Linked DNA regions of Alloalcanivorax dieselolei B5. The protein of the gene in region 1 binds, or shares a complex with, the protein of each later gene. Links are inferred from orthologs where the notes say so. Each region holds a gene or a part of one and is shown in the gene's direction. Other genes may lie near its edges. The genes, in order: dnaN, dinB and B5T_RS13465.

Region 1 (2,977 bases):
GCGGTTCTACCGATCCGTGGATGCGCTCTTGATCGATGATATTCAGTTTTTTGCTGGGAAGGAGCAGTCCCAGGAAGAGTTCTTCCATACCTTCAACGCTCTGTTGGAGAATGGGCAGCAGATTATTCTGACTTGCGATAAATTTCCCAAGGAAGTGGATGGCCTGGAAGAACGCCTCAAGAGCCGGTTCGGCTGGGGATTGTCACAGCCCCTGGAGCCGCCGGAGTTGGAAACCCGGGTGGCGATCTTGAAGAAGAAGGCGGAAGAAGCCCGTATCGAGCTACCTAACGACGCGGCCTTCTTTATCGCCCAGCGCATTCGTTCCAATGTGCGGGAACTGGAAGGGGCCCTGCGCCGGGTTATTGCCCATGTGCGGTTTACCGGGGCGCAGATTGATATCGGTTTGATCAAGGAAGCCTTGAAGGATCTGATTGCGCTGCAGGCGCGGCAGATCAGTATCGATAACATTCAGCGCACCGTGGCGGAGTATTACAAGATCAAGATTCCGGATCTGCACTCGCCACGCCGCACCCGCTCGGTGGCGCGGCCAAGGCAGGTCGCCATGGCGTTGTCGAAGGAATTGACCAGCCACAGTTTGCCGGAGATTGGCGCCAGTTTTGGCGGGCGTGATCACACCACGGTGTTGCATGCTTGTCGAAAAGTGAATGAACTTCGGGAAACTAGCCCCGAAATTGAGGAAGATTACCAAAATTTGCTGAGAACTCTCACGTCTTGACGGCGCTGGGGTCGGCTCATCGATGACGGGAAAGGGACATGAAATTTTCGATCAACCGTGAACAGGTGCTTAAGCCGCTGCAGCAGGTAGCGGCGGTAGTTGAGAAGCGGCAGACGCTGCCCGTGCTCTCCAATGTGCTGGTGGAAGTCAGCGATGGCTGGCTGGCACTGACGGGCACCGACCTGGAATTGGAGCTGGTGGCTCGCCTGCCGCTGGAGGGGGAAAACCAGAGCGGTGAGACTACGGTCCCTGCTCGCAAGTTGGTTGATATTGTCAAAAGTTTACCGGCGGAAGCGGAGATCCGTTTTGAGGTGGATGGCGAGCGAATGCTGGTGAAATCCGGCCGCAGCCGATTTTCTCTGTCTACTTTGCCGGCATCCGAGTTTCCCAGCCAGGAAGAGGATAAGGCCGCGTCTGGATTTGACATCGCGCCGGGTGTTTTGCGCGGCTTAATTGATCGCACTGCCTTTTCCATGGCGCAGCAGGATGTGCGTTATTACCTGAACGGTATGTTGTTCGAACTGCGCCCCGGAGCATTACGCGCGGTGGCCACCGACGGCCACCGTCTGGCTTTGTGCGATGCGGAGCTGGAAGGCCCGGATCAGGAAGCCTCAGTGATTCTTCCGCGTAAAGGGGTTATGGAGTTGTCTCGTATTCTGGCGGACGCTGGTGAGATGGTGCGTCTGACCCTGGGCCGCAATCATGTTCGCATCGTCGCTGGTGCTATCACTTTTACCTCCAAGTTGGTGGACGGCAAGTTCCCTGAGTACGAGCGGGTCATCCCGAAAGACGGTCAGCGCCGGATTCTTGCGGATCGCGAGACTCTGCGGCAGGCCATGGCCCGTGTGGCGATTCTCTCCAATGAAAAATATCGGGGGGTTCGGGTGCAGTTGTCCGAGGGTAGCTTGAGAGTGGTGGCGAACAACCCGGAGCAGGAGGAAGCGGAAGAGGAAGTGTCCGTTGACTTCAACGGCTCTCCGCTGGAGATCGGTTTCAATGTCAGCTATCTGCTGGATGTGTTGGCCACACTGAATGGCCCTCAGGCGGATCTGGAGTTAGGGGACAGTAACAGCAGTGCCCTGATCACCGACCCGGAAGACAAAGCGGCGATTTACGTCGTTATGCCGATGCGCCTCTGATCAGCGGCGGTCCCAGGGCCTCGAGCACTTCCGAGGCCCTTACCCTCCTCCCTCCTTATGCTCACCGAACTCCGTCTCTCAGACTTCCGGAATTACCATCAGGCGGATTTTTCCCCCTCTTCGGGGTTGAATCTCATTTTCGGCGCCAATGGCAGCGGCAAGACCAGCTTGTTGGAGGCCATCTACTTTATTGGTAGTGGCGGGCGGTCTTTTCGAGGGGGGCGGCTGTCTCGCCTGGTTCGAGATGGCGCGTCCTCCGCCACCTTGTTTGCCGTGGTTGATCAGCCATCCGGAAAGCAGGACAGGCTGGGGGTGAGAAGAGCCTTATCCGGCATAGAGTCATTAAAGCTCAATGGCCAGACTCCCTCGGCATTGAGTGATGTGGCCACCCTTCTCCCTGTATTGGCGTTGCACCCGCAGTCCGTGGATTTGATATTTGGTGCTTCTTCTGTACGTCGACGATTCCTGGATTGGGGAATGTTCCACGTGGAACATTCTTTTTTGGCGGCTTGGAAGGAAGCCAACTCCCTACTCAAGCAGCGAAATGCGCTGCTTCGTGCAGGGAAAGCATCACAAAAGGAGCTGCGTTATTGGGACCAGAAACTGGCGGCTAGTTCTGCTACTATTGAAGGGTTGCGTAGACCGTATCTGGCTCGCTTGAAAACAGAATGGCGAAAGATCCTGGAGATGCTGTCTCCTGATCTGAAAGTTAATCTGGAACTGCATAACGGTTTGCGCCCTGGTGAAGACTATCTCCAGGCGCTGATTCGAACCGAGGAAGAGGACCGACGTCGAGGTTTCACACACGCGGGCTTCCATCGGGCGGATGTCAGAATCACGAAAGATGGTGTGGTGGCCCGGGATCGTGTCTCCCGTGGGCAAGCAAAGATTTTGTCTTATGCCCTGGTGCTCTCTCAGCTCCCCATGATCTCGGAAGCAAACAAGGTCTGTACTCTCCTTGTGGATGATCTGGGCTCTGAGCTGGATCAGACTCATCGGGATACCCTGTTGCGCTTTCTGACCATGGGGAACCATCAGACATTGATCACGGCGGTGGACGCGGACCATTTGGGACGTGCCACCGTTGAAAACAGCGGTGCTG
Region 2 (3,004 bases), 3.7 Mb from region 1 along the record:
GGGAGCAGGAAGCCGTGGCTCTGATCCTCCGGCAGATCCAGTTCCATATCCAGGTCCGCCAGCAGAAAGGTCTCTTCGTAATCCATGCCTTCGAAGGGCAGGCCGAGCAATTCCCGCACCCGGGAATGGGCGCCGTCCGCGCCCACCAGGATCTCTGCTTCCACTTCGGTGACTTGCTCGCCAACACGGACCCGGGCCCGCACCCCGGCGCCATCCTGTGAGCAGTCGAGCAGTTCGGCGTCGCGCCACAGTTCCCCGCCAAGGCTACGGAAACGTTCCTCCAGCACCGCTTCCACCTGTGACTGCGGGCAGCTGAGCAGGGCCGGCTCCGGCGTGTCCAGGGCGGTGAAATCCAGATGCAGCAGGGGCCCTTTCTCGCCATGGAGATTCACTGCCCGAATCGGACGGCTGCGTTCACGCAGGGTTTGCAGTACCCCCATGGCGTCGAGGAATTCCAGGGTGCGGGCGTGCAGCCCCAGCGCCCTGGACCAGGGCCGGCGTTGCGGCAGGCGGTCGATGATGCGGCAGGGAATGCCGCCGCGCAGCAAATTGACGCCCAGGGTCAGGCCGGTGGGGCCGGCGCCGACGATCAGTACTTTGGCTTGACGTGATCCCGTGATCATGAATGCGATGCTACAATCGGTGTATGAAAAGCCGTCATGCGCGGCCGGCTCCCCGGAACAGATGCGACGGCGGCCCCGCCGTCGAGGATGCCCGTGCAACCCGCCACCGGCACCGCGACGAAATGTATCACATCCAGGGCCGCCCGCGCGTCGCGGTCCGCCCATTCCTGCCCCCGGAAGCGTCATGAGCCGCAAAATCATCCACGTTGATTGCGACTGCTTCTACGCCGCGGTGGAAGTCCGCGACGAGCCGCGCCTGCGCGGCCGGCCAGTGGCGGTGGGCGGCGATCCCCAGCGCCGGGGTGTTATCGCCACATGCAATTATCCGGCCCGGGACTTCGGCGTGCGCTCGGCGATGTCCTCCGCCCAGGCCCTGCGTTTGTGTCCGGAGCTGGTCATACTGCGCCCGGACTTTGACAAATACCGCCGGGTCTCCGCGCAGATTCAGGACATTTTTCGAACCTTTACTCCGATTATCGAGCCGCTGTCCCTGGACGAGGCCTTCCTGGACGTGAGCGAGAGCCCGTTGCACAGCAACAGTGCCACGCGTATCGCCGAGGCCATCCGCCAGCGGGTACGCGACAACGTCGGCATCACCGTGTCCGCCGGCGTGGCGCCGAACAAGTTTCTCGCCAAGGTGGCCAGCGATTGGCGCAAACCGGACGGCCTGTTCGTGATCGCGCCGGATCAGGTCTCGGCGTTCGTGGCGGCGTTGCCGGTCACCCGCATCTTCGGCGTCGGCCGGGTCACCGCGGAGAAAATGGCGCTGCAGGGCATCCGCACCTGCGCCGATCTGCAGCCTCTGAGCCGGCTGGAACTGGCTCAGCAGTTTGGCAGCTTTGGCGAGCGCCTGTATCACCTGTGCCGGGGCGAGGACGACCGGCCGGTGCAGACCAGCCGGCGGCGCAAATCGGTCAGCGTGGAGGAGACCTACCACCAGGACCTGACCCATTTCAGCGACTGGCTGCGGGAACTGGCGGCACTGATGCCCCGTCTGGAGCAGCGCCTGGACCGTCTCGACAGCCACTATCTGGTGCAGGGCCTGACGGTGAAAGTGCGTTACAACGACTTCCGCATCGTCAGCGCCGACCACACCGAAACCGCCCTGGACAAAGCCGTGTTCGAGCACTTGCTGCGGCAACTGTGGGAGCGGCATTCGGCCCCGGTGCGCCTGCTCGGCATCGGCGCCCGCCTGCGTGATCTGAAGTCTCCGCAACAACCGGACCTGTTCCCGGAGGAGAGGGAACGGGCGTTGCGGGAGAAGCGGCAGTGAAACGCTACGACACCCAAGAGTAACAACGCCGCTGTAGGAGCTTGCCCTGCAAGCGAATTCTTTAAGCAAGGCTCAATTCGCTTGCAGGGCAAGCTCCTACAGTGGACTTGTAGCTGGTCAGGAACCTTGATTCCCCCATCACCAGCCCTCAGATTAGGGGTCTGAACCCCTGGAGCAAGGAACCGCCCTGAATGACCGTCATTAACGCGGCCACCGCCACGCGGCCGGCCACAGTGTCCACTATCGTCGCCCCGGAAGGCAGCCTGGAAGTACTCAGCCAGCAGGAGGTGGAACGTCTGCGTGATACCTCGTCACGGGGGCTGCATGATCTGCTGCGCCGCTGCGCGCTGGCGGTGCTCAACGCCGGCACTCCCACCGACGACAGCCGCCAGGTGCTGGAAACCTACGCGGATTTCGATATCCAGGTGATGCAGGAAGACCGCGGCCTGATGCTCAAGCTGGACAACGCACCGGCCGGTGCTTTCGTCGATGGCCGCATGATCCGTGGTATCCGCGAGCATCTCTCGGCGGTACTGCGCGACATTGTCTACGTGGCCAACGAGATTCACACCGGCGGCCGTTTCGATCTGAACAGCACCGACGGCATCAGCAACGCGGTATTTCATATCCTGCGCAATGCCGGCGTGCTGCACGCCGGCGAGACCCCCAATCTGGTGGTGTGCTGGGGCGGCCATTCGATCTCCCGGGAAGAGTACGACTACAGCAAGAGCGTGGGCTATCAATTGGGGCTGCGCCATCTGGACATCTGCACCGGTTGCGGCCCTGGCGCCATGAAAGGCCCGATGAAGGGTGCCCATGTGGCCCACGCCAAACAGCGCCGTCGTAATGGCCGCTATCTGGGGATTTCCGAGCCCGGCATTATCGCCGCCGAAGCCCCCAACCCCATCGTCAATGAACTGGTGATCATGCCGGACATCGAGAAGCGTCTGGAGGCGTTCGTGCGGGTCGCCCACGCCATCATCGTTTTTCCCGGCGGTGTCGGCACCACCGAGGAGATTCTTTATCTGCTCGGCGTCCTGCTGCATCCGGCCAACCAGCATCTTCCGGTTCCCGTGGTCTTCACCGGGCCGGCGGACAGCGCCGAGTA
Region 3 (3,152 bases), 3.0 Mb from region 1 along the record:
ACATGGAATTGCTGCGCCGGGCCCTGGAGCGTCAACGCAAGATACTGGACGAAGCCTGGCTCGGCCGTGATGATAAGCTGCCCTATGACGACCCTTACCAGGCATTGATCATGGCCTCTATCGTGGAACGGGAAACCGGTGTAGCCAAGGAACGCGGCCAGATCGCCGGTGTGTTCGTCAATCGTTTGCGCCTGGGAATGCGGCTGCAAACCGACCCCACCGTGATCTATGGCATGGGCGAGCGCTACGCCGGCCGCATTGGCCGGGCTGATTTGCGTGAACCCACCCCTTACAACACCTATGTGATCACCGGATTGCCGCCGACGCCCATCGCCATGCCTGGCCGCGATGCCATTTTCGCCGCCGTGCATCCGCAACAGACCAAGGCGTTGTACTTCGTCGCCCGTGGCGACGGCAGCCACACCTTCTCCAATACGCTGGCGGAGCACCGGCGCGCGGTACGCCAATACCAGCTCAACCGGCGTGATGATTACCGCTCAAGCCCGGGAGCGGCACCGTGAGCGGCCGCTTCATCACGCTTGAGGGCGGTGAGGGCGCCGGCAAAAGCGTCAACCTGGAATGGGTGGCTGAACGCCTGCGTCAGCGCGGCAAGACGGTGCGTGTCACCCGGGAGCCCGGCGGCACCGAACTGGCGGAGCGCATCCGTCAGGTGCTGCTGGCGCCCAGCGAGGAGCCGATGGCCGATACCACCGAATTGCTGTTGGTGTTCGCCGCCCGTGCCCAGCACCTGGACGCTCTGATCCGGCCCGCCCTGGCCCGTGGCGAATGGGTGTTGTGCGATCGTTTCATGGACGCCACCTGGGCTTACCAGGGCGCCGGGCGTGGCCTGGACCACGATGCCATTGCCATCCTTGAACGGCTGGTGCTGGCCGGGGTGGCGCCGGATTACACCCTGCTGTTCGACGTGCCGGTGGAAGTGGGGCTGGCCCGCGCCGGCAAACGGGGAGAGCTGGATCGCATCGAGCAGGAGAGCCGTGACTTTTTCCAGCGGGTGCGTGACTGCTATTTGCAGCGGGCCCGCAATGAACCCGGCCGATTCGTGCAGGTGGACGCCACCCGGCCGCTGGAGCAGGTGCGCCAGCGCCTGGGCGCCTGGGTGGACGCGATTACGGAGGAGGCATGAGCAAAGCGCCGGTACAGGTACCCTGTCCCTGGCATCAGGAGGAGATGGCGCGGCTGCTGGATCAGCACCAGCGTGAGCGTTTACCCCATGCCCTGTTGCTGGCCGGTCCCGAAGGCATCGGCAAATACCGGCTGGCGCAGTCGTTGATGCAGACGCTGTTGTGCCGGCAACCCAGCGCCGGCGTGGCCTGTGGCCAGTGCGAGGCGTGCCATCTGAGTACCGCCGGTACCCACCCGGACATGCACGTGCTGACACCGGAAGGAGGCAGCCGCGCGATCAAGATCGATCAGGTGCGGCGCCTGGTGGAGTTCTGCTCCCGCACCGCCCAGTTCGGCGGCGGGCGGCTGGCGCTGTTGTCCCCGGCGGAAGCGCTCAACCGCAGTGCGCAGAACGCGCTGCTCAAGACTCTGGAAGAGCCGGGACCGGGCATGACCCTGATTCTGGTCAGCCATCAGCCCAGCCTGCTGCTGCCCACCGTGCGCAGCCGTTGCCAGCAACGGTTGTTGCCGGTGCCCGCCGCCGATCAGGCGCTCTCCTGGTTGACGCCACAGGTCGGGGAGGTGGCACCGGCATTACTGGACGCGGCCCAGGGCGCGCCTTTGAAAGCGCTGGTGCTGCAGGACGCGGACTGGTTCAGTGATCGCCGTCGTCTCGCCGAGCAGGTATTGCGAGTGGCCCAGGGGCGTCTGTCTCCGGCCCAGGGGGCGCAGGCCCTGGCGGCGTTCGAGCCGGACACCATGGCGCGGATATTGTATGGTTGGTTGGCCCGGGCGACGCGGTTGGCGGCGCTTGGGGGCGCGGCCATACCCGCCGGCGAAGGCGATGCGCAACTGGAGCCGCTGCTGCGGCAGCTGGCCGATACCGTTCCGGTGGCGCGGTTGATGCGCGCCACCCAACGGATTCAGGAAGGCCGCCGGCAGATCCTGGCCGGCGCCAACCCGAACAAGGAATTGCTCATGGAGCAATGGATGCTGGTGCTGGTGGGCGTGGACGCCGCCTTGCAGTAATCGCCCACGGAATTGGCATGCACAACAATCACAAGCAGTACCGCGACAGGGGGGTGGCATGAAGATGCCGGGGGGCCGTAGTGGCATTCTTTCACTGAGTATCAAGGACAAGGCGGCGCTGTACGCCGCTTACATGCCGTTTATCGGCAACGGCGGTTTGTTCGTGCCGACCGAGAAAGCCTATCAACTGGGGGAGGAGATCTTTCTCCTGCTCAGCATCATGGATGAGCCGGAGAAAATACCGGTTGCCGGCCGGGTGGTCTGGATCACGCCACGAGGCGCCCAGGGCAACCGCAGTGCCGGCATTGGCGTGCAGTTCTCCGACCAGGACGATACCGCCCGGCGCACCATAGAAAATCACCTCGCCGGCTCGCTGCAATCGGACCGGCCCACGCATACGATGTAGCGCCTGTCGTCCGGCACCCGGGATCCCGTTTCATGTAGAATGCCCGCAGTTCAATACGGAGTGTTTCATGTCTACGGAGACCCTTGATCTGGTGGACTCCCATTGCCACCTGGACCGCCTCAATCTGGACGCCTACCAAGGTGATTTTCAGGCCCTCATGGCCGCCACCCGCGCCGACGGCGTGGGCACCATGCTGTGCATCGGTGTCGATCTGGAGACCTTTCCACGGGTGCGGGAGATGGCTGAAACCCAGCCGGAGGTGTTCGCCACCGTCGGTGTGCACCCGCTCTACAAGGACGTGCATGAACCGGACGCGGCGGAACTGATCGGCCTGGCGGACCATCCCAGGGTGGTGGGCATCGGCGAAACCGGTCTGGACTACTTCTACGCCAAGGAGCAACGGGAGTGGCAGCAAAAGCGTTTCGTTGAGCATATCCGCGCCGCCCGCGACACCGGTCTGCCGCTGGTGGTACACACCCGCGGCGCCAAGGACGATACCCTGGCGCTGCTGCGCGAGCATGGGGAAGGGCGGGTGCGGGGCGTCCTGCACTGCTTCACCGAGGACCGCGACATGGCGGAGCAGGCCATCGAGCTG

Evidence for each region.
Region 2: the proteins of dnaN (region 1) and dinB are in contact, whole or in part, in a solved structure (PDB 1OK7), measured with the Escherichia coli proteins. The link is inferred for Alloalcanivorax dieselolei B5 from one-to-one orthologs.
Region 3: the proteins of dnaN (region 1) and B5T_RS13465 are in contact, whole or in part, in a cryo-EM structure (PDB 8GIZ), measured with the Escherichia coli proteins. The link is inferred for Alloalcanivorax dieselolei B5 from one-to-one orthologs.

The regions. Positions count from the first base shown.
Region 1 is NC_018691.1:762-3,738, forward strand. What follows is about bases 1-2,824. They hold dnaN (DNA polymerase III subunit beta), read left to right. Parts: upstream 1-774; coding sequence 775-1,875; downstream 1,876-2,824. Other genes in these bases: dnaA (chromosomal replication initiator protein DnaA), read left to right, coding at 1-736; recF (DNA replication/repair protein RecF), read left to right, coding at 1,933-2,824. Outside these bases: more of recF, read left to right, coding at 2,825-2,977. UniProt on the Escherichia coli protein: Confers DNA tethering and processivity to DNA polymerases and other proteins. Acts as a clamp, forming a ring around DNA (a reaction catalyzed by the clamp-loading complex) which diffuses in an ATP-independent manner freely and bidirectionally along dsDNA.
Region 2 is NC_018691.1:3,725,578-3,728,581, forward strand. Bases 1-2,851 are described here. They hold dinB (DNA polymerase IV), read left to right. Parts: upstream 1-807; coding sequence 808-1,896; downstream 1,897-2,851. Other genes in these bases: B5T_RS16510 (FAD-dependent monooxygenase), read right to left, coding at 1-623; ppnN (nucleotide 5'-monophosphate nucleosidase PpnN), read left to right, coding at 2,088-2,851. In the rest of the region: more of ppnN, read left to right, coding at 2,852-3,004. UniProt on the Escherichia coli protein: Poorly processive, error-prone DNA polymerase involved in translesion repair and untargeted mutagenesis. Copies undamaged DNA at stalled replication forks, which arise in vivo from mismatched or misaligned primer ends.
Region 3 is NC_018691.1:3,029,826-3,032,977, reverse strand. The notes cover bases 147-3,145. They hold B5T_RS13465 (DNA polymerase III subunit delta'), read left to right. Parts: upstream 147-1,140; coding sequence 1,141-2,151; downstream 2,152-3,145. Other genes in these bases: B5T_RS13455 (TatD family hydrolase), read left to right, coding at 2,625-3,145; B5T_RS13460 (PilZ domain-containing protein), read left to right, coding at 2,210-2,557; tmk (dTMP kinase), read left to right, coding at 518-1,144; mltG (endolytic transglycosylase MltG), read left to right, coding at 147-521. In the rest of the region: more of mltG, read left to right, coding at 1-146; more of B5T_RS13455, read left to right, coding at 3,146-3,152. UniProt on the Escherichia coli protein: Part of the beta sliding clamp loading complex, which hydrolyzes ATP to load the beta clamp onto primed DNA to form the DNA replication pre-initiation complex.